DNA from 3 places in the Propioniciclava coleopterorum genome. Region 1 is predicted to be linked to each of the others. Evidence: riboswitches for the same ligand, from Rfam matches in the RefSeq annotation. Region 1 holds a riboswitch; each other region holds the start of a gene.
What was found. Region 1 has a riboswitch for cobalamin ahead of G7070_RS09060 (ATP-binding protein). Riboswitches for the same ligand answer to the same signal wherever they lie in the genome.
Positions count from the first base shown of each region.

Region 2: linked by a shared signal. The riboswitch ahead of cobA (uroporphyrinogen-III C-methyltransferase) and the one ahead of G7070_RS09060 (ATP-binding protein) in region 1 are both predicted to bind cobalamin.
Region 3: linked by a shared signal. The riboswitch ahead of G7070_RS17000 (ABC transporter substrate-binding protein) and the one ahead of G7070_RS09060 (ATP-binding protein) in region 1 are both predicted to bind cobalamin.

Region 1 covers NZ_CP049865.1:1,885,494-1,893,092, forward strand. The annotation lists gene G7070_RS09035 (nitrite reductase) at 1-343, shown strand, start outside; gene G7070_RS09040 (precorrin-8X methylmutase) at 340-1,005, shown strand; gene G7070_RS09045 (precorrin-2 C(20)-methyltransferase) at 1,050-2,735, shown strand; gene G7070_RS09050 (cobalt-precorrin-4/precorrin-4 C(11)-methyltransferase) at 2,732-3,535, shown strand; gene cbiE (precorrin-6y C5,15-methyltransferase (decarboxylating) subunit CbiE) at 3,546-4,766, opposite strand; cobalamin riboswitch at 4,796-4,941, shown strand; partial or broken gene G7070_RS09060 (ATP-binding protein) at 4,982-6,061, shown strand; gene G7070_RS17750 (vWA domain-containing protein) at 6,439-7,305, shown strand; gene cobO (cob(I)yrinic acid a,c-diamide adenosyltransferase) at 7,305-7,599, shown strand, end outside.
Region 2 covers NZ_CP049865.1:1,738,946-1,746,544, reverse strand. The annotation lists gene G7070_RS08410 (TadA family conjugal transfer-associated ATPase) at 1-21, opposite strand, end outside; gene G7070_RS08405 (CpaE/TadZ family protein) at 18-785, opposite strand; gene cbiB (adenosylcobinamide-phosphate synthase CbiB) at 782-2,599, opposite strand; cobalamin riboswitch at 2,646-2,772, shown strand; partial or broken gene cobA (uroporphyrinogen-III C-methyltransferase) at 2,874-3,604, shown strand; gene G7070_RS08385 (dihydrofolate reductase family protein) at 3,646-4,206, shown strand; gene G7070_RS08380 (hypothetical protein) at 4,274-4,483, opposite strand; gene G7070_RS08375 (Imm1 family immunity protein) at 4,425-5,270, shown strand; gene G7070_RS08370 (hypothetical protein) at 5,305-5,709, opposite strand; gene G7070_RS08365 (RNA polymerase sigma factor) at 6,103-6,672, opposite strand; gene G7070_RS08360 (COG4315 family predicted lipoprotein) at 6,939-7,355, shown strand; gene G7070_RS08355 (DUF2231 domain-containing protein) at 7,358-7,599, shown strand, end outside.
Region 3 covers NZ_CP049865.1:3,588,595-3,596,193, reverse strand. The annotation lists gene G7070_RS17040 (MarR family winged helix-turn-helix transcriptional regulator) at 1-198, opposite strand, end outside; gene G7070_RS17035 (hypothetical protein) at 302-760, opposite strand; gene G7070_RS17030 (ParA family protein) at 866-1,759, shown strand; gene G7070_RS19690 (hypothetical protein) at 1,744-2,217, shown strand; gene G7070_RS17020 (segregation and condensation protein A) at 2,214-3,035, shown strand; gene scpB (SMC-Scp complex subunit ScpB) at 3,028-3,720, shown strand; gene G7070_RS17010 (pseudouridine synthase) at 3,717-4,454, shown strand; gene G7070_RS17005 (proteasome accessory factor PafA2 family protein) at 4,463-5,881, shown strand; cobalamin riboswitch at 6,032-6,213, shown strand; gene G7070_RS17000 (ABC transporter substrate-binding protein) at 6,254-7,255, shown strand; gene G7070_RS16995 (FecCD family ABC transporter permease) at 7,353-7,599, shown strand, end outside.

The sequences.
Region 1 (7,599 bases):
GCTGGCTGAGCTGTTCTGCGCCGCCCGCGGCACCGGCCCGACCGCGCCCTGGCACACCTACGAGATGGCATCCCCCCTGGTCGCCCCGGTGGACCCCGACCCGCGCGTCCCGCAGGCCACCGGGCCGCTGCCGTTCGGTCCCGTGCCCGGCGGGCTGCACGCGCCGGTGGGCGATGACGGCCTCGACCCCGCCGACGTCGACGCCCTGCTCGCCGGCGTGGACGAGGTGGTGTTCACGCCGTGGAAGGGCGTCCTGATCCCGTCCCCCACGCAGGTGGCGTCCTCGACGCACGGTGGTGCGGCGCAGGCGGACGCCGGCGGCTCGGACGCGGGGCAGCGGTGAGCGGGCTGCGACGTCCGGCCCGGCGCTACCCCTACGTGGACGCAGGGGCGGACATCTACGTCGACTCGTTCGCGACCATCCGCCGCGAGGCCGACCTGACCGGCGTCCCCGCGGACGCGGAGAAGGTCGCCGTCCGGATGATCCACGGCTCGGGGCAGGTCGACCTGGCCCGCGACCTGGTCGTCCACCCGGGCCTGCTCGCCGCCGCCCGCGGCGCGCTGGAGGCGGGAGCGCCGATCCTGTGCGACGCCACCATGGTCGCCACCGGCGTCACCGCGTCCCGGCTCCCGGCGTCCAACGACGTGATCTGCCTGCTGAACGACCCACGTGTGCCCGACCTGGCCCGCGCGTTCGGCACCACCCGCTCGGCCGCCGCGGTCTCGCTGTGGGAGCCGATGCTCGCGGGCGCGGTCGTCGCCATCGGCAACGCGCCCACCGCGCTGTTCCACCTGCTGGAGCTGATCCTGGACGGCGGTCCGCGCCCGGCGGCGATCGTCGGCTGCCCGGTCGGCTTCATCGGCGCGGCCGAGTCCAAGCAGGCGCTGGTCGACCTGGCCGCCGACCACGGCATCGACATCCCCTACGTGACCGTGCTGGGACGCCGCGGCGGCTCGGCGATGACGTCGTCGGCTTTGAACGCGCTGGCCCAGGAGGCCGAGTGAACACCCCCGCGCCCCGCGAGCCCGGCGCCGCGCCTGCCACACCCGTGCCCGAGGCGGACCCCGAGACGGGCCGCGCGGCCGCGTCCGGGACGCTGGCGATCGTCGGCGTCGGTCCGGGCGATCCCGAGCTGATCACCCTCAAGGCCGCCCGGCTGATCGAGGACGCCGACGTGGTGGCCTTCCACGCGGCGCCCGGAAAGGCGTCCAACGCCCGCCGGATCGCGGCCCCGCTGTTCCCCGCGGGCGTCGTCGAGGAGGAGCTGACCTACCCCGTCACCACCGGCGCCACCGACCACCCCGGCGGCTACGCCGGCGCGATGGGCGCGTTCTACGAGGCCGCTGCCGCGCGCCTGGCGGACCACCTGGACGCCGGCCGCTTGGTCGTCCTGCTCGCCGAGGGCGACCCGCTGTTCTACGGGTCCGGGATGTACCTGCACGACCGGCTGGCTACGGCGTACGCGACCGCGATCGTGCCCGGGGTGCCCGCGTTCGCGGCGGCGACCGCCGCGGCGGCGTCCCCGCTGGTCAGGCAGACCGACGTGCTCACCGTGCTGCCCGGCACGCTGCCCGAGCCCGAACTGGCCCGGCGCCTGGCCGACACCGACGGGGCGATCATCATGAAGCTGGGCCGGACGTTCCCGGCCGTCCGCCGCGCGCTGGAGGCGTCCGGACGCCTCGACGGCGCGGTGTACGTCGAGCGCGCGTCGATGCCCGAGCAGCGCCAACTGCTGGTCGCCGACGTGGACGCCGCGTCCGTGCCCTACTTCTCGCTGATCGTGGTGCCCGGCGACGCCCGCAACGGCCGCCGCACCCGCGACGCCGCCGACCCGGCGATCCGCGCGGCCGTGCTCCGCGACGGCGACGGGAGCGACGTGCCGGCGACCCGCAGCGCTGCCCGACCCGGCGGCGCCGACGGTACGAGCGCCCCAGCGAGGTCGGTCGCGGTCGGCGCGAACGTGGGCGGTCTGCACACGGCGGTCCCCGTGCCCGCCGAGTTGCTGGTCGTGGGGCTCGGCCCCGGACCCGACCGGTGGGTCACCCCCGAGGTGACCGCGGCGCTGGCCGAGGTCGAGCATGTGATCGGCTACGGCCCCTACGTGAACCGGGTGCCGCAGCGTGCCGGGCTGATTCGGCACGCGTCCGGCAACACCGTCGAGCGCGACCGGGCCCGGCTGGCGCTCGAGCTGGCGGCGGCGGGGGAGCGCGTCGCGGTCGTGTCCGGCGGCGACGCCGGGATCTTCGGCATGGCGTCGGCGGTGTTCGAGGTCGCCGAGGACCCGGCGTTCGCGGGCGTCCCGATCCGGGTGCTGCCCGGCCTCAGCGCGGTACAGGCCGTCGCCGCCCGCGCGGGCGCCCCGATCGGCGGCGACTTCGCCGTGGTGTCGCTCTCGGACCGGCTCAAGCCGTGGTCCGTCATCGAGGACCGGCTGGTCCACATCGCGCGGGCCGACCTGGTGCTGGCGCTCTACAACCCGGCGTCCCGCTCGCGCACCGAGCAGATCGCCCGCGCCCACCAGGTGCTGCTGGCGCACCGCGCACCGGAGACGGTGGTGGTCGTGGGCCGCGACGTCGGCCGCGCGGAGGAGTCGCTGCGCGTGACGACGCTGGGCGCGTTCGAGCCGGCGTCGATCGACATGAAGTGCCTGGTGATCGTGGGGGCGTCCGGGACGCGCGTCGGCCCCGCCGGGGTGTGGACGCCGCGCTTCGTCCCGGGCGAGGAGGCGCAGTGAATCCCGAACAGACGCGTCCGGAGCCCAGGGGGGACGCGGCCGGGGTGCGCGTCCACTTCGTGGGCGCCGGACCCGGGGCCGCCGACCTGCTGACCGTTCGGGCGGTCCGGCTGCTGGAGGCCGCGGACGTGGTGCTGTTCCCCGGCACCTACCTAGACCCGGGCGTCCTGGCGCACGTCAGCCCGGACGCCGAGCTGATCGACACCCAGGACCTCGACCTGGACCAGATCACCGCCCGGATCGTCGACGCGGCCCGCGCGGGCCGCTCGGTGGTGCGGCTCGCTTCGGGCGACCTGTCGGTCTACTCCGCGCTCCACGAGCAGGCCCGTCGCCTGGACGCCGCGGGCGTCGCCTGGGACGTCACGCCGGGCGTCCCCGCCTACGCGGCGGCGGCCGCCGCGGTGGGACGCGAACTCACCGTGCCACTGCTGGGCCAATCGGTGGTGCTCACCCGCACCCAGGCCCGCTCCACCGCGATGCCGAGCGGGGAGGCCCTGGCCGCATTCGCCGCGACCGGAGCCACGCTCGTGCTGCACCTGGCGATCACCCGCACCCGGGAACTGATGGCCGAGGTGGCGCCGCACGTCGGGGCGGACTGCCCGGTCGTCGTCGCCCACCGGGTGAGTCAGCCCGAGCAGCAGATCCTGCGGGGCACAGTCGCCACCATCGCGGACGCCGTGGAGGCGGCCGGGCTGCGCCAGGCGGCGCTGATCATGGTCGGCCGCACGCTCGATCCGGCTTCGGCGGGGGAGTCCTACCTGTACGACCCGCGCCGCGACCGCACCATCAAGCGCCGGTAGCCGGAACGGCTCAGGCGGGCTTGGTCCAGGCCCACTGGGTGACGCAGCGGGCGGGGGTCCAGCCGGTGAAGGAGCCCAGCGGTGCGGCGACCTCGATGCCGATGCGGGTCAGTTCGCCCCCGCGCTCGGCGAACAGGCCGGCGAGCCGCATCTCGGTCTCCAGCGTGACGCCGTGGACGACCAGCCGCCCGCCGGGACGCAGTGCGGCCAGGCAGGTGTCGAGCACACCCGGGACGCTCGCGCCGCCACCGACGAAGATCGCGTCCGGCTCGGGGAGCCCGGCGAGCGCCTCGGGCGCAGCCCCGCGCACCACGCGCAGCCCCGGCACGCCGAGCGTGGTGGCGTTGCGCATGATCCGTGTGGCCCGCTCCGGGTTGGACTCGATCGCGATCGCCCGGCACGTCGGGTGCGCGCGCAACCACTCGATGCCGACGGAACCGGCGCCGGCGCCGACGTCCCACAGCAGCCCGCCGGGCGTGGGCGCCAGCCGCGCCAGGGCCGAGGCGCGCAGGTCGCGCTTGGTCAGTTGGCCGTCGTGGGCGTAGGCCGTGTCGGGCAGACCGGGCGTCCAGCCCAGGCGGTGCGGCCCGACGACCTCGATGCCCACCACGTTCAGCCGCGGCGAGCGGGCCGACCAGGCGTCGGCGATCCCGTCGATCCGGGACGCGGCGGCCGAGCCGAGGTCGCCCAGGACGTGCAGCCGGCTCGCCCCGTAGCCCGCGCCCACGAGCAGGGCGGCGACGGCGGCCGGGGTCGTCTCGTCCGCGGACAGGGCGAGCACGCGGCGTCCGGGCGCGAGTTCGCGGGCCAGCAGGCCGATCGGACGCCCGACGAGGCTGACGACGGCGGTGTCCGCGGCCGACCAGCCCAGTTCGGCGCGGGCGAGCGCCACCGAGGAGACGGCGGGCACGATGCGGACGGCGTCCGCCCCGAGGAGTTCGACCAGGGTCGCGCCGATGCCGGACACCAGCGGGTCGCCCGACGCGACGGCCACCACGTCGCCCTGCGGCAGCTTCGCCAGCAGGCCAGGCAGGCCCGCCTTCAGCGGGGAGGGCCACGTGAGGCGGCGCTGGTCGGCGGCCTCCGGGACGAGCGCGAGTTGCCGGGGGGCGCCCAGCAGCACATCGGCGTCCTCGATGAGGGCGCGGGACGCGGCGGGGAGCCCGGCGAGACCGTCCGCGCCGATCCCGACCACGGTCAACCGGCGGGTGGGATCGACGCGGTTCAACACGGGTCACCACGCTATCGTGGGCGGCGGCACGAGGTGCCCCGAAGTGACGTTCGTCGGAGACGGCGAAGCGCGCGCGACGGGGAGAATCTGGGAAGCCGGTGAGATTCCGGCACAGGCCCGCTGCGGTGAACCGAGCCCCGGGAGGGGACTCGGCCAAGTCCGAAGACCGGCCTCGCGCCACGACCGACCGGTTGGCGACAGAGCGGGAGCCTCACATGCCACTGCAGTACCCCTTTTCGGCCATCGTCGGCTGCGAGGCCGACGACCTCGACGACATGGGCCTGGCCCTGGTGTTGTCCACCATCTCCCCGGAGATCGGCGGTGTGCTGATCCGCGGCGAGAAGGGGACCGCCAAGTCCACCGCCGTCCGCGCGCTCGCCGCGGTGCTGCCCCCCGTCGACGTCTTCGAAGGGGACCGGTTCTCGATCGACCCCGACGACCCCACCGCCACGTCGCCCGACGTGCCCGCCGCCACGCCGTCGCCCGGCCCGGGCGTGCGTCCCGGGGCGGCACGCGACGACCACGGCGGGGCGGCGTCCGACGACCACCCCGTCGCGGAATGGCCGGCCGCGGGACGCGCGCGACGCACCCGGCCCGTGCGGCTGGTGGAGTTGCCCGTCGGCGCCACCGAGGATCGCGTGCTCGGGTCGATCCACCTGCAGAGCGCCCTGTCGGCGGGGCGGGTGACGTTCGAGCCGGGGCTGCTCGCCCGGGCGCACCGCGGCATCCTCTACGTCGACGAGGTGAACCTGCTGCACGACCACCTGGTCGACCTCCTGCTGGACGCCGCCGCGATGGGACGCGCCACCATCGAGCGCGACGGCATCTCGGTCGAGCACGCCGCCCGCTTCGTCCTGATCGGCACGATGAACCCCGAGGAGGGCGAACTGCGTCCGCAGCTGCTGGACCGGTTCGGGCTCACGGTGGAGGTCGCCGCGCCGCGCGATCCGGGGCACCGGGTCGAGGTGGTGCGCCGCCGGCTCGCCTTCGACGCCGGCCCCGCCGCCTTCGCCGCCCGGTTCGCGCCGCAGGACGCCGCACTGAGCGCCCGGATCGGGGACGCCCGCGCCCGAATCGGCTCGGTGGCGCTCAGCGGGGCGGCGCTCGCCGCGATCGCCCGGGTGTGCGCCGGCTTCGAGGTGGACGGCCTGCGCGCCGACATCGTCACAGCCCGCGCCGCGGTCGCGCACGCCGCCTGGTCCGGACGCGGCACCGTGACGCGCGCCGACATCCGGCAGGCCGCGCTGCTCGCCCTGCCGCACCGCCGGCGCCGCAACCCGTTCGACGCCCCCGGCCTCGACGAGGACCTGCTCGACCGACTCCTGGGCGACGACGAGCCCGAGCCCGACCCCGACGACCTGCCGCCCGAGCCCGACGGCCCGGACGACCCCGGCCCGGACGACCCCGGCCCGGACGATCCCGGTCAGGAGGCCGCCGATGACACCGACGGGTCCGGCGAGCCTGCGACCGACGCCCCCGGGCGCCCCGACGCACCCGAGGGTTCCGACCCGACCGGACGCTCCGACGCCCCGCAGCCGGCGACCGATCCCCAGGGCTCCGCCCCGCCCGAGGACCTCGACCCGCCGCCGCTGGACGCCCCCGCCGACGCCGGACCGGACAGGACGGTCACCGCGGCCGCGCCCTACCGCCCCGGCTGTTCGCGGTCCGCGGGATGGGCGCCGGCAGCGCGGGACGCCGCAGCCGCGCGCTCTCGACCCAGGGCCGCCGGATCGGGGCCGAGCCCGCGGCGTCCGGGGCGGGATCGCTGCACCTCGTCGAGACGCTGATCGCGGCCGCCCGGCACCAGGGCGCGCGCCGCGCGGACGGCGGCCGGGTGCGGCTGGAGGCGTCCGACCTGCGCGTCGCCGCCCGGGAGGGCCGCGAGGCGAACCTCATCCTGTTCTGCGTGGACGCCTCTGGCTCGATGGCCGCCCGGCGCCGGATGACCGCGGTGAAGACCGCGATCCTGTCGCTGCTGCTGGACGCCTACCGCCGCCGGGACCGCGTCGGGCTGGTCACGTTCCGGCGCTCCGGCGCCGAGGTGGCGCTGCCGCCCACGGGTTCGATCGACATCGCCGCGTCCCGGCTGGAGGACCTGCCCGCCGGCGGCCGGACACCGCTGGCCGAGGGGCTGGAGGAGGCGGCGCGGGTGATCCTGCGCGAGCGCGTCCGGGACCCGCGGACGCGTCCGCTGCTCGTGGTCGTCACCGACGGCCGCGCCAACGCCGGCCCGGACGCCCTCGCGCGGGCCGGGCGGGCGGCGTCCGGGATCGCCCGACTGGGCGTCAGCGCGGTGGTGATCGACAGCGAATCGGGGCCGCTGCGGCTCGGACTGGCCCGCACGCTGGCCGCGGCGCTGAACGCGGAGCACGTCGGCGTCGACGAGGTGAGCGCCCAGGCGCTGACCGGCGCCGTCCACGCCTGGCGCGACGCCGCACCCGGCCACGACGCCGCGTTCGGCCCCACACCAGGGTCACCAGCCTCCGGCGCGCGCCCCGCGTCCCGCCGCGTCACGAACCGCACGAAGGGAGCGGCCTGATGCCGCAGGGACAGCCGACGACCGTGCCCGACGACGGGCTCACCACCCGACAGCGCCGCAACCGGCCGCTGCTCGCGGTCCACACCGGCGACGGCAAGGGCAAATCCACCGCCGCGTTCGGGCTGGCGCTGCGGGGCTGGAACCAGGGCTGGAGCATCGGGGTGTTCCAGTTCGTGAAGTCCGCCAAGTGGCGCATCGGCGAGCAGACCGTTCTGGAGCGCCTCGGCGAACTGCACGCCCAGACCGGCGAGGGCGGACCCGTCGAGTGGCACAAGATGGGGTCCGGGTGGTCCT
Region 2 (7,599 bases), 150 kb from region 1:
GCGCATCCCGGTCTCGGTCATGGCGCCACCCGGACTTCCTCGCGCCGGGTCGCCGCGTGCAGGCGGGTGGCCGCCCGTGCAAACGAGCGCGCGAGCGCACCGCGGGGCCAACGTCTACCCATGGACGCGTGGCCGGCGTGCAGGTCGTCGGCCGAGGCCGGGTCCCAGGCGATCTCCGCCAGCACCGGGACGCCGAACTGCTCGGCCACTTCGGCCGCCGGGTACGGACGCCCGGGCCCCACGAGGATCAGGCCGACCCGGTCGAGGGGCCCGTGGTCGAGCAGCGCCGCGAGGTGGAGCCGGGCGCCCGCCAACCCGATCAGCGACGTCCGGCACACCAGCGCGACCAGCCCGGCGTCCCGCAGCAGGGCCTCGGGCAGGCCGCGGTGGCCGGTGCGTCCGGCGTCGATGACGACGTCGCGGTCCTGGGCCGCGAACTCGGCGAGCAGTGGCTGCCACGCCTGGTCGAACAGGTCCACGGCGCCGAGGTGGCTGAACCCTGGGAGGAAGCCGCGACGTCCCGCGTCGCCCGGGGGCCCGGGGATCGGGCGAATCGCCCCGTCGAGGGCCTCCGCCAGCGGCGTCCGTTCCCGGTGCGCCTGCAGCACCGCCTCCAGCCCGGCCGTCGCCGCCTGACCCTGCAGGTAGCCCGCGAGCAGCGTCTGCGGCGCCGAGCGATCGGCGTCCACGAGGAGGCAGTCGCCGGGCCAGGCGAGCGTGAGGCCGAGCGCTGTGGTGGTCACGCCGGGCGCACCGCTGGCCCCGGCCAGGACCACGGCGCTCACCGGTTGCTCCCCTGCTGGACCAGCGAGATCCGGTCGGCGGCGGCCAATCGGCTGACGAGTTCGGCCTGCTCGGTGGGCACGTACAGGTCGAAGGCCAGCGAGCCGTCCGGCTGCGCCGCCGGGGCCGCGACCAGCGTCGCCGCAACGCTGGCCGGCAGGTCGGCGGGCGCGGCGGCCGCCTCGGGCAACGCCACCATCAGGAACGGCGTGCCCGGCCGCAGGTCTCCGCCCGGGAACCGGCCCGGGCTCAGCCGGACGCCCACGCGTGCCACGCCGGTCGGCTGGGCGGCCGCACCCCACGTTCCGTCGATCAGCAGCGACCCGGCGGGAATGTCGGTGATGGCCGCCTGGCCGACCACTTCCCCGATGCGGCGATCGGGCACGGTGCGCAGGTCGAGGCCCGATCCCACCTGCACAACATCGAGATCGGCGGCCGCCAACACCTCGCCCCGGTACACGGTGCGATTCACCCGAAGAACCGGCTGGGATTCGACCGCATTCAGATACACGAATGCGGACAACAATCCGCCCAGGCACACGGCCACCACGCCGAAGGCCAGCCAGGCGGGGCTGCGGCGCAGCCTCACGAGGGGTCGCGAAGGTGGCGAAGGGTGAGCATCCATGGGGGTGGGTCCTCGTCGTCCGGGGGTGTGGGACGAGCCCGACTCTAAGGAACGCCGCCCCTTTCGCGCCAGTTGTCCACCATTCGAATGTGGACAACCGCCGCATTTCCACGATTTCTGTGGATAAGTCGGAAGGGACTCACAACCACCCTGAAAGAATCCTGAGAAACCGCGATGGATCCCCGAATGCCTTGTGGCGGGGCAGATCCCGCCGGGGAAATCGCCTTCCTCAGCGCGGCCGGTGCCGCGGCCACAGCGCCGGCGCGAGGCGTCCGAGCACCGTGGCGGCGAGCGCGCCGGCGGACACCGCGCCCGCCAGCCGGGTGGCGCGCGGCACGTCCTCCGGGGTCGGCGGGTCGCCGTAGCCGAGTTCGCCGCGGTCCTCGACGACGCCCCCGTAGACGTTGCGTCCCCCCAGTCGCACCCCCAGGGCCCCGCGAAGGCGGCCTCGACCACGCCGGCGTTGGGGCTCGGATGCGCGGACGCCTGCTCCCGCACCGCCCTCACGGCGGCGGCGCGGCTCCCGCCCACCAGCGGCGCGCACGCCACCGCCAGCGCGCCGGCCAACCGCGCCGGCACCCAGTTGGCCACGTCGTCGACGCGCGCGGCGGCCCACCCGAAGCGCTCGTAGCGCGCGTTGCGGTAGCCGACCATCGCGTCGAGGGTGTTGATCGCGCGGTAGCCCAGCAGCCCCGGGACGCCGGCGACCGCGCCCCAGAACAGCGGCGCCACCACCGCGTCGGAGGTGTTCTCGGCGACCGACTCAACCGTCGCGCGGGCGATGCCGGCGGCGTCCAGGGTCGCCGGGTCGCGGCTGACCAGGTTCCGGACGCGCCCGCGCGCGGCGGTGATGTCGTCGGCCGCGAGGGCGTCCGCGATCGCCTCGGCCTCGGCCGCGAGCGAGCGCCCACCCAGCACGGCCCAGGTCGCCACCCCGGTCAGCGCGGCGCGCAGCAGCGGTCGCTCGCGCACGCAGCGCTCGGCGACGACGCCCAGGGCCACCGCGCCCCCGACGAGGACGGCCTCGTGCGCGGCACCCCGGACGCGGGAGTCGGCGTACCAGCGCTCCTCCAGCATCCCGGCGGCGCGCCCGAAGCCGGCGACGGGATGGAACCGGCGGGGGTCGCCGAGCGCCCGGTCGGCCAGCCAGCCCAGCAGCAGTCCGGCCGCGGTGGCGAGGGGGAGGCGCATGGCGTCGGCGTCCTTTCGGCCCGGGGAGTCGGGGGCGAGTGTGCCATACTGACGCCCGCAGCGACGTGCTGAGGAACTCCGGTGAGCGACAGCGATTCCGGGACGGTCCCGCCACTGTGAGCGGCCCCCACCAGGGCCGTGAGTCAGGAACTCGCCCCGCTGCCGAGCTACGCATTCGGGCGAGGAAACCTGAGGAGGCTCCGTGGCGCTTCATGCCCCGGTCCAGAACCATCCCGCGGCGGACGGCCGCACCGCTCCCCCCACGGCGACGCCTATGCGCGTCGGCCAGGTCGTGCTGGTCGGCGGCGGCCCGGGGATCCCGATCTGCTCACCGTCGGCGGGCTGCGGGCGCTGCGCGAGGCCGATGTCGTGCTGTACGACCACCTCGCCCCGGCGGCCTGCCTCGAAGAGTGCCGCCCGGGCGCGACGCTGATCGACGTGGCGAAGTTCCCGCGCGGCGCTCAGACCGCGCAGGACCGCATCAACGACCTGCTCGTGGAGCACGCCCGCACCGGCGCGACCGTCGTGCGCTTTAAGGGCGGTGACCCGTTCGTGTTCGGGCGCGGCAGCGAGGAGTGGCTGGCGTGCGCCGCGGCGGGCATCCCGGTGCGCGTCATCCCAGGGGTGTCGTCGGCGATCGCGGGGCCCGAACTCGCGGGCATCCCCGTCACGCACCGCGGCATCACGCAGCAGTTCACGGTCGTGACCGGGCACGTCGGACCCGATCACCCCGCCTCGACGGTCGACTGGGACGCCCTGGCCCGCTTCGCCGGGACGCTGGTCATCCTGATGGGCGTCAAGGCGCTGCCCGCGATCAGCGCCGGGCTGATCGCGCGCGGGATGGCCGCCGACACCCCGGCCGCGATCGTCGCCGACGCGGGGCTCCCCGGCCAGACGGTGGTCCGCGGGACGCTGGGGTCGCTGCCCGCGCTCGCGGACGCCGCGGGCGTCCGGCCGCCGGCGCTGACGGTCATCGGCGAGGTCGTCGGGCTCGAGCTCCCCTGACGCTCTGGCGCGGGGAAGCCGCGTGTGACAGCGTCGGACGCATGGGACGCATCATCTTCGACACCGCCACCACCCTCAACGGCTTCATCGCCGACGAGGACAACTCGCTGGCCTGGCTCTTCGCGGTCGAGAACGGCACCCAGCCCGACGAGGGCCTGTTCCCCGCGGACCCCGGCGTCATGGTCGAGGGCTCGACCACCTACGAGTGGGTGCTGGAGGAGTCCGACATCCTCGCCCACCCGGAGCGCTGGGCCGAGTTCCACGGCGAGCGTCCGTGCTTCGTCTTCACGTCCCGGACGTTGCCCGTCCCGCGGGGCACCGACATCCGGTTCGTGTCCGGCCCGGTGAGCGACGCGCTGCCGGCGATCCGGGAGGCGGCCGGCGACCGGGACATCTGGGTCGTCGGGGGCGGGGACCTCGCCGGGCAGTTCCTCGACGCGGACGCCCTGGACGAGATCGCGATCTCGGTTGCGCCGGTCGCCCTGGCGGGCGGCGCCCCGCTGCTGCCGCGGCGCGTGGAGTCCGACCGGCTGCGGCTGGAGTCGGCGACCAGGGTCGGCCAGTTCGCGCGGCTGGTCTACACGGTGCTTCCGCGGGCCTGACCGGCGCCGCGGCGTCCGCTCACTTCGCTGCGGCGTCCGCCCACCGGGAACCCGCCCAGCCGCGGCGTCACCATACCCAGCGGGCGGCCGCCTCCCAGGTGTCCTCGGGCGTGGCGTTGAACGCGATGGCCGCGCCCGGCGCGTGCACCCGCACCAGGTTGGTGACCCGCTCGAACAGCCCGTGCCCGCCGCGCGCCCAGGCATCGGCCGGCCGCGGGCTGGCCGCCCCGGGGACGGGTGCCGTAGCGTCGCAGTCCCGAGGCAGGAGGCCCGTCATGGACCAGACCCCACCCGAAGCCCGCTATGTCGCCGCCGGACACATCGAGGGGAAGGCCGCGCTCCAGGTGCGCGCGGCGGCGTCCTCGGGCGGCACGATCCACCACAACAATCCGTTCGGGACGTGCATCTACTGCCAGCAGCAGGTCCCGACCCTGCTGCCGGACGGCGCCCGCCTGACCGCGGAGCCGCCTGCGCAGGCGCGGCCCCGCAGCGCGTGGTGGTCCCCGCCCGGCCCCGTCACGATGGTGGGCAACGTCGCCGACCCGGCGTCCCACCCCGTCGCGACCGCGCAGTCACCGCACCCCGCCACGACGGAGTCGGGGCACCTGGGGATCCAGGCGGCGGGGCGAGGGTCGGTGCAGCCTCACGGCGGGCATCGGGCCGGCGAGCCGGCGCGGCACGAGGATGGACGCCCGCTCGACGTCTTCGACCTGGCCGGCTACCACCACGTGCCGGACGCCGCCGCGCTGGACGCGTTGCTGGCCGGCCGCGGAAGCGCCGACCACTACGAGATCTCGGCCTCGCCGCCGGCCTACCCGCTGCTGACGGCCGCCTTCAACGGCGAGGACGCCGTGCTGCACTGGTTCGCCGGGCCCGGGCACCCGGGGCTGCAATCGGTCGGTCCCGACCGCGACGGGCCGTCGCGTCACTTCCCCGACCCGGCCGGGCAGGACATCACGCTCCCCGCGGACACCGTCGTCCCCGCCGCGGACGCCGAGCGCGCCGTCCGCCAGTTCGCCGCTTCGGGTTCCCGCCCGGACGCCGTGGGCTGGCGCGAGCTCTGAGCCGGCCACGGCCGGCCGCACCGGAAGGACCGCCTCAGAGCTCGGCGCGCGACCACACCGTTCCGGAGGGGGCCACCAGTTCGACGCCGCGCACGGTGGCGCCGCCCGTGGGGACGACCCAGATCGCCGACCCCGGACCGTAGTCCCCCAGCGTCCACACGCCCCCGCTGACGCGGGAGCCGTCCCCGATGACCAGCACGCACTCGTAGCTGGCCCCGGGCCGCGCCTGCACCGTGATGACCAGCACGTCCCCCGACTCCAGCGCCGTGCGGTCGACCGAGCCGACCCGCTCGCCGGTCCCGGTCACCAGCGCGGACGCCGGCCGCGGGTTCGGGGACGCCGGCGGCGGCGCGGCGAGGCCGCCCGGCACCAGCGCGACCCAGGTGACCAGGGCGCCCAGCAGCAGGCCGGCCGCGGCGGCCGCGACGAGCGGCCACACGCCAGATCCCGGCCCCCGCACGGCCCCCGCAGGGAGGGTCGGCCGCTCCGCCCGGCCCCCGTCCGCCTGAGCGCGGGGGCGGGCCCGGTGGGAATGGTCGCGCCGCCGGCGCCGAAGGACACGTCTCCGCCGGACGGGACGCCTCCGCCGAAGGGGACGCCCCCGGCCGGCTGGTCCGCGTCGAGGTTCATCGCGGCCAGCACCCGCCCGGAGAACCCGGCCGGCGGCGCGAGCGGCGGGGACGCGGCGAGCGTGAGCCGCACCGCGACCTCGACGTCGGTGTAGGCGCTGTGACAGGGCGGGCAGACGTCCAGGTGGGCGCTCAGGCGGTCCCGCTCCTCGGGCTCGACGTCGGCGAGCGCCAGCGCGACCAGGGCGTCGTCGTCGATGTGCTCAGTCATGTTCGGCCTCCACGGCTCGTCGCAGGTGGCGCAGTCCGGACCGGATCCGCGTCTTGGCCGTCCCGAGCGGGATGTGCTCGTGGTCGGCGACCTCCTGGGCCGTGCACCCACCGACGACGGCCAGGACCAGCGCGCGCGCCTGCTCCGGCGGGAGGTCGCGCAGGTGGGTGGCCGCGCCCGCGGCGTCCAGGCGGGTGTCGGCGTCGGCGGTCGGGTCCGGCGCCGAGGTGGCCAGCAGCCGTTCGAGCGCGTCGGCGTCCGTCGGGGAGGACCGGCGCTTCCGGATCGCGTCGATGGCGAGGTTGCGGGTGATCACGAGCAGCCAGGTGAGCACCGACCCCTTCCGGACGTCGTAGGTGGCCGCCGCGCGCCACGCCCGCAGGAACGCCTCCTGGCTGACCTCCTCGGCCAGGCCCCGGTCGCGTGTCACGGACACCGCCAGCCCGAAGACCCGGTGCTCGAAGCGCCGCACGAAGGCGACCGCCGCCGCCTCGTCGCCGACCGCCAGGCCGGCGACCAGCGCTGCGTCCGGGGCGCGGTCGGCCAGCGAGAACAGCTCCATGCGTGGAGGTACGGCCGCGGGGGCGCCAGGGATTGCGCCCGCGGCCAATCCCTCGCCCCGCTCCGGCCGTATCACCGGTATCCCTTTCGGGAGCCGGGCCCTCCCATCGCGGGTCCACGACCACGAGGAGTCGACATGACCACGAACACAGCTTCCCTCATCCGGCGCACGGCGGTCACCCTCGCCGGCCTGGCACTGCTGGCGGCCTGCAGCACGCCGGGATCCCCGGGCCCGCAGGCGGGCGCCGGCGACTACGGCGCCTCCCCATGCCCGCCGCGACCTCGACGCCGGCGGGCGGCACCCCGAGCGCGGCCCCGGTCGGCGCGGACGCCGGCACCCTGGCCCTCACGCTCACCGACACCGCCCAGCTCGGCATGATCCTCACCGACGGTCGGGGGATGACCCTCTACCTGTTCACCAAGGACAGCCCCAACCAGAGCGCCTGTGAGGGCCAGTGCCTCAAGAACTGGCCGCCGCTGATCGGCAAGCCCACCGCCGGCCAGGGCGTGGACGACTCGAAGCTGGGCTCGTTCCAGCGCGCGGACGGCCGCACGCAGGCCACCTACAACGGCTGGCCGCTGTACTACTGGAAGGACGACGCCGCCCCGCGCGACGTCGCCGGTGCCGGCCTCCAGGGCGTCTGGTTCGTGCTGAACCGCGACGGCGACGCCATCAAGGCCTGATCGTGGACGTGCTCGGTCTCCCGCTGCACCCCCTCATCGTGCACGCGGCCGTCATCCTCGTCCCGCTCGCGGCCCTGGGGGCGCTGACGATCGTCGTCTCCGCCCGGGCGCGGGCGCGGTTCGGAACGCTGGTGGCCGGCGTGGCGGTGGTGGCGGCCGCGTCCGCCTTCGCGGCGATGCTGACCGGGCCCCTGCTGGCCGACGAGATCGGGGTCGCCGGGTCGACCCGGATCGCCCGCCACCA
Region 3 (7,599 bases), 1.7 Mb from region 1:
GCGCGAGGCCAGGACCGACATCCGCAGCGAGCCGCCCGGCGCCTCCGACAGCATCGCCAGCACCTGGTACTCCATGTGCGTGAGCTGGGCGTCGCGGCGCAACTGGCTGTCCAGGATGCTCGGATAGAGTTCGACGACGGCCCGGAACTTCAGCCAGGTCCTGATCTCGTCCTCATCCAGCCACAGCACATCGGTCATGACCACCATGGTACCAAAATAAGTTGATCAATCAACTAAACCAGGCAAGGTGTCGTGACGGATCTTCGGTGGCGCATCCGGGGCGGCGCGGGACCTCCGGACGTCAGCTCTGGGCCATCACCGTGTAGAAGAAGGCGACCCCCTCGCCGGGGCCGTTGTCGACGCGCTTGAAGGCCTTGCCGATCGGGTTGGCGACCTTCTGATCGGCGTCGCGCGCGACCACCATGGGCCAGCCGCCGTACAGGTCGCGCTCCTCGGCGGTCGTGTCGCGCCAGCGGTAGCCGGCGTTCCGGACGAGGACCTCGCCGATGTAGGCGCCGAAGGCGACGGTGGCGGACGCGGTGGCCCGCGACCCGATCTCGTGGAACTCGTCGAGGATGGCGTCCACCTGGGCCAGCGACGCCTCGCTGAAGTCGAGTTCCACGCCGTTGAGCTGGCGGGCGGCGTCGACCACCGAGTCGGCCAGCGCCGCGGCTGTCTCGACGGTGAGCGGGACGGGCAGCGAGATGTCGCCGCCCTCGAAGGCGGGGCCGGGGACGCGGTCGTGGGGGGTGTTCGTCATGCCCCGAGCCTAGGGGGTACACCCGGGGGACACGGCGGCACCGGTGTCACTTTGTCGCCTTTTGGGGGCGTAGGCTGTCGCCAGACCACCGAGGAAGGACCCGTCGTGAGCCAGAACCCTGCCCTGTTCGAGAACGACACGGACGCCGCAGCCGACGACCTGGGTCCCACCGGTCGCCCCTGGCCGGACCTTCCCGAGCCGCGCGCGCCGAAGGCGGGCCCCAAGAACGCCAGGATCATCGCGATGACCAACCAGAAGGGCGGCGTGGGGAAGACCACCACGACGATCAACCTCGGTGCCGCGCTGGCCGAGACCGGCCGCAAGGTGCTGCTGGTCGACTTCGATCCGCAGGGGTCCGCGTCGGTGGGGCTGGGCGTCAACCCGCACACCCTCGACACGTCGATCTACAACCTGCTGCTGGGCCGCGACGTGGACATCGACGACGTGATCCTGCAGACCAACGTCGACAACCTCGACCTGCTGCCGGCCAACATCGATCTGTCCGCCGCCGAGGTGCAGCTGGTCTCCGAGGTGGCGCGCGAGCAGACGCTGCGGCGCGTGCTGCGCCCCGCCAAGAGCGAGTACGACGTCATCATCATCGACTGTGCGCCGAGCCTGGGCCTGCTCACCGTCAACGCCCTCACCGCGTCCGACTACGCCCTCATCCCGCTCGAATGCGAGTTCTTCGCGCTGCGCGGCGTGGCGCTGCTCACCGACACCATCACGAAGGTCACCGAGCGGCTGAACCCCGACCTGCAGATCCTGGGCATCGTCGGCACCATGTACGACGGCCGGACGCTGCACAGCCGCGAGGTGCTCGAGCGGGTCGTCGAGGCCTTCGGCGACAAGGTGTTCCACACCGTCATCAAGCGCACCGTCAAGTTCCCCGAGACCACGGTGGCCGGCGAGCCCATCACCACCTACGCGAGCTCGAGCCCCGGCGCGGAGGCCTACCGCACCCTGGCCAAGGAGGTGCTCGTCCGATGCCCCGACGCGTAGGCCTGCCCGGCGCGTCCGAGCTGTTCCGCTCCACCGCGGCGGAGCTGAACGAGGCCGCCGACGCCCACCGCGCGTCCCGCCGCCCCGGCGACCACCGCACGGCCGCGCCGCGCCGCACCCGGGACGCCGGCCCCGCGGCCCACGACGAACTGCGCGCGCCCGACCCCGCCCCCGAGCCGGCGACCGCCGAGCAGGAGGCGCCGCGCCGCCGCCTGGCCGCGGCGTCCGGGCCCGTCGAGCACACCGGGCGGGTCCGCCACGACGAGAAGATCACCGTCTACGTGAGCAGCGAGGAACTGCTGGCCCTGGAGCGGCTCCGGCTGGAGCTGCGCGCCGAACACGGCCTGGCCGTCGACCGCGGCCGGATCGTGCGCGCCGCCATCGCGTCGGCGCTGGCCGCCATCGAGGCCGAGGGCGCCGGCTCCGACGTGCTGCGCCGGCTGGCCGCCCCGTCGTGACCGAAGCCCACGGGGGATTCACCGTCAAGCTGACCAACTTCGAGGGCCCCTTCGACCTGCTGCTGCAGCTCATCACCCGGCACAAGCTGGACGTCACCGAGGTCGCCCTCTCGACGGTCACCGACGAGTTCATCGCCCACCTGCGCGCCATGGGCCCCGCGTGGGACCTCGACCAGACCAGCTCGTTCGTCGTCGTCGCGGCCACCCTGCTGGACCTGAAGGCCGCACGGCTGCTGCCCGCGGGCGAGGTGGAGGACCCCGAGGACCTGGCCATGCTCGAGGCCCGCGACCTGCTGTTCGCCCGGCTGCTGCAGTACCGGGCCTTCAAGGTCGTGTCCGGCCTCATGCAGACCCGGCTCCAGGAGGAGGGGCGGCGGCACGCGCGCCCCGGCGGGCTGGAGGAGGCGTTCGCCCGGCTGCTGCCCGAGGTCGTCATCGGCGTCGACGGCGACCAGCTCGCCTGGCTGGCCGCCCGGGCGCTGCAGCCGAAGCCCGAGGAGTCGATCTCGCTGGCGCACCTGCACGCCCCGGCGGTCAGCGTCCGGGAGCAGGCGGACCTGCTCATCGACCGGCTGCGCGGCCAGGGCACGGCGACGTTCCGCGCCCTGATCGCGGACGCCGGGGAGCGCATCGTGGTCGTGGCGCGGTTCCTGGCTCTGCTCGAACTGGCGCGCCAGCGCGCGGTCGCCTTCGACCAGCTCACCCCGCTGGGCGAGCTGACGGTGCGCTGGACCGGCACCATGGACGAGGGCGCCGACCTCGCCGGAGGCATCGACGAGTTCACCGGCGTCCCGCAACAAGGAGACACAGATGGCTGAGCGGGTGGACACCGCCCTCACCGCGCCCCTGGAGGCGCTGCTGCTGATGGCGACCGAGCCCGTCGGCACCGCCGAGCTCGCCCAGGCGCTCGACGTCGCCACGCCCGCGGTGTGGGAGGCGCTGGAGGAACTGGCGCTGTTCTACGACGAGACGGGCCGGGGGTTCGAGCTGCGGCAGGTCGGAGAGGGCTGGCGGCTCTACACGCGCGCCGAGCACGCCGACCTGATCGCCGCCTGGATCCTGGAGGGACAGCAGGCCAAGCTGTCGCAGGCCGCGCTGGAGACGCTCGCCGTCGTGGCGTACCTGCAGCCCATCTCGCGCTCGCGGGTCTCGGGGATCCGCGGCGTCAACGTCGACGGCGTGATGCGGACGCTCGTGACGCGGGGCCTGGTCGAGGAGGCGGGGGCATCCGCCGAGACGGGCGCGATGCTGTTCCGCACCAGCGCGCTGTTCCTGGAGAAGATGGGCTACACCAGCCTGGACGACCTCCCGCCGATCGCGCCCCACCTGCCCGAGGCGTCCCTGCTGGAGGCCGAGCTGGCGGGTTTGGCCGAGACGCTGACCGCCGAGGCGCTCGACCCGGACGCGGAGGAGCCCGCGCCGGACGCCCCGGCGACGACCCCAGCCCACCACGACCCCGGGGCGGCCGAGCCGGCCGCCGACGACCACGAGGAGGACGCATGAGCGAGCCCGAGGGCATCCGGCTGCAGAAGGTGCTGGCGCAGGCCGGCGTCGCCTCGCGGCGGGCGGCCGAGCAACTCGTCGACCAGGGCCGCATCGAGATCAACGGCGAGATCGTCTCCGAACAGGGCCGCCGCGTCGACCCGCACCGCGACGTGATCCGCGTCGACGGCCGCCGCATCCCGCCGCCCCGCGAGCACCAGTACCTCGTGTTCAACAAGCCGCGCGGCGTGGTGTCCACCATGAGCGACCCGCAGGGCCGCCCGACCCTGAGCGACTACCTGGGCGAGCACGCGGGCGAGGGCCTGTTCCACGTCGGACGCCTCGACACCGACACCGACGGCATGATCCTGCTGACCAACGACGGCGACTTCGCCCAGCGGATGGCCCACCCCAGCTACGAGCTCACCAAAACCTACGTGGCCGAGGTGGAGGGCGACCTCACCGAGGCCACGCGCCGCAGGCTGGCGTCCGGGATCACGCTGGAGGACGGCCCCGTCAAACCCGACCTGGTCAAGCTCGGCGCGGGGACCGGCCGGCGCACCATGGTCACCGTGGTGCTGCACGAGGGCCGCAACCGGATCGTCCGGCGCATGTTCGCGGAGGTCGGCCACCCCGTCACCGCGCTCTCGCGCACCCAGATCGGGCCGGTGCGGATGGGCCGGCTGCGTCCGGGCGAACTGCGCGAGGTCACCCGCGACGAACTCGGCGCCCTCCTGGACGCCGTCAAGCTCTAGGACGGGCCATGCGCCGCATCGTCGGGATCGAGACCGAGTACGGGCTGCTGGCGACCGCCGACGGCAAGCGGCTGGCCTCCGACGAGGCCGCGGCGCGGCTCTTCACGCCCCTGGCGGCGCGGTTCGCCTCGACCAACGCGTTCCTGGGCAACGGCGGCCGGCTCTACCTCGACATCGGGTCGCACCCGGAGTACGCCACGCCTGAGTGCACGTCGGCGGCCGACCTGGTGATCGCGCAGCGGGCCGGCGACGCGCTCCTGGTCGACCTGGCGGCGCAGGCGCGGGCCGCCGAGGCCGACGAGGGCCACGACGTGACGTTCCGGCTGTTCCGCAACAACACCGACTCCTACGGCAACACCTGGGGTAGCCACGAGAACTACCTCGTCGCCCGCGACACCGACCCGCGGGTGCTGGCGGACTGGCTGATCGGCTTCCTGGTGAGCCGCCAACTCATCGGCGGCGCCGGGCACTGGCGGCGCGGCCGGTTCACGCTGTCGCAGCGCGGCGACCTCCTCGGCGACGTGGTGTCCAACCAGACCACCCGCAGCCGCCCCCTGATCAACACCCGCGACGAGCCGCACGCCGACCCGGCGCGCTACCGCCGGCTGCACGTCATCTCCGGCGACACCACCAGCCTGGACGCCGTGATGTGGCTGACGGTCGCCGCCACCGAGCTCGTGCTGCGGCGCGCCGAGGCGGGCGGCGCGCCCCCGCCGGGCCCCGCGGACCCGCTCGCCGCGCTGCGGGCCTGGACCGTCGACCCGGACGCCGCCGTCCCGGCCGCCGGCGGGGGAGCCACGACCGCCCGGGCGCTGCAGCGCGCCCACCTCGACGCCACCCGCGCCCTGGCCGAGTCCGGAGACGCCGAGGGCGCGGCGGCCCACGCCGCCTGGACGCGGCTCCTGGACGACCTGGACGCCGGCCGCACCGAGGGCACCGAGTGGGGCGCCAAGCGCCGCCTGATCCGGGGGTGGGCCGAGCGGCACCGGATCGCCCCCGACGACCCGCGGCTCGACGCCCTCGACCTGCGCTGGCACGAGCTCGGCGCCGACGCCTCCGGACGCCCCCGCGGGCTGGCTGCGCTGCTGCAGTCCGGCGCGGAGCCGATCGCCGATCCGGCCGCCGTCGCGGCGGCCCTGACGCGGGCCCCGTCGGCGTCCCGGGCGCGCGCCCGCGGCCTCGTGCTGGATGCCGCCCGGTCCCGCGAGCGGGACATCGCCGTGGACTGGGCGAGCTTCGCGGTGCACGACCTGCCGGGGCCGACGCCCGCGGCGCCGCAGACCGTCAAGATGGCGTGGGACGACCCCTTCGACCCCGAGCCGCCCGGCCTGCACGCCCTGGTGGACCGCCTGCGGGACGAGCCACGGATCCGCGCGCTCGGCGGCTTCACCCCGCCCGGACCCGGCGTCCCCGCGTCCGGGGCCTGACAAGCCCCGGTGCCCCGGCGGCGCCGACCTGACGGTCGTGGGTCGGGGCCCTTCCTCCGCCCTCCGCTGTCCGACCCCGTGGTGCTTGCGTTCCGGCGAACGCCGCGCCGTCCGGCGCCGGGGGACCGGCGTGGCCGGGTGCGGCCGCGTGGTACCTTCAGGGCGTCCAGCGCCCTCGATCCGTCGAGGGGTGGGAATCCGGTGAGAGTCCGGAACTGTCGCGCAGCGGTGAGGATGATGCCTCCGGCAAGACACCACTGGGAGTGATCCCGGGAAGGTGCCGGAGGCGTGTGATTCCGAGTCCGAAGACCGGCTGGACGCGTCCGTGTTCATTCCGGTCCCGCGTCAGGACCGTTCGCGAAGGAGTCGCCCATGCGTCCCTCATCACCCATCACCCGTCTCGTCGCCCTCGGCCTGGCCGCCGGGCTGGCCCTCACCGGCTGCGCCGGCGCGCCGGACGCCACCCCGGGCTCGTCGCCGTCGGAGTCGCAGGCCCCGTTCCACGTCTCGCTCACCAACTGCGGCGTGCCGCTGACCCTGGACGCGCCGCCCGCCCGCGCCGTCGCGCTCAACCAGGGGGTCATCGAGGAGGTGCTCTCGGTGGGGGCCGCCGGCCAGTTGGCGGGCACGGCCTACCTCGACGACGCGATCGCCGAGCACCTCGAGGCCGCCTACGCCACGGTGCCGGTGCTCGCCGAGCAGTACCCCACGCGCGAGGCGTTCCTCCAGGCCACCCCGGACTTCGCGCTGGCGTCCTACAACAGCGCCTTCGGCGAGAAGGGGGTCGGGTCACGCGAGGAACTCGCGGCGTCCGGCATCGGCACCTACATCGACCCGTTCGGGTGCCCGAACGTGGCCGACCGCCCCGCGGCGACCTTCGAGAACGTCTGGACCGGCATCGGCGAGGTCGGGGCCATCTTCGGCCGCGACGCCGAGGCCACCGCCCTGATCGAGGCCCAGCGCACCCGGCTCGCGTCCCTGCGCGCCGACCGCGCCGGCGACGGTCTGCGCGTCGTGTGGTGGGACGGCGGCGACACCGCGCCGTCGGTGGGCGGCGCCGGGGGCGGCCCCGCGCTCGTCCTGGACGCCGTGGGCGCCACCAACGTGTTCGCCGACCAGCCGAAGGCGTGGGCGAGCGTCTCGTGGGAGCAGGTCGTCGCCGCCGACCCGGACGTGATCGTCACGGTCGACGCCTCGTGGGACCCCGCCGAGCAGAAGCGGGCCCACCTGCAGGCGGACCCGGTGCTGCAGAACCTCCGCGCGGTCCGCGAGGGCCGGATCGTCACGGTGGCCTTCTCGCAGTCCACGCCCGGCGTCGGGCTGATCGACGGGGCGCGGAGCCTCGCGGAGCAGCTCGAGCGGTTGCCCGCCTGAGATGGTGGCCGACGCGCGGGTCCGACCGCTCGCCCGTCACCGCCCCCGGCCGGCGCCCCCGGCCGGGCGGCCGCCCGTCGCGCCGGTCGCGCTCGGGCTGGCGGTGCTGCTGCTGATCTCCATGGTGATCGCGCTGGGCATCGGCTCGGTGCAGGTCCCGTGGACCGACGTCGTCGCGGTCATCGCCCGCCGGCTGCGCCTGATCGAGGGCGCGGGCGTCACGGCGCTGCAGGACGACATCGTGTGGCGGCTGCGGGCGCCGCGCGTGCTGGGGGCCGCCTGCGTCGGCGCCGTGCTGGCGGTGTGCGGGGCGGTGCTGCAGTCCCTGACCGGGAACGAGCTCG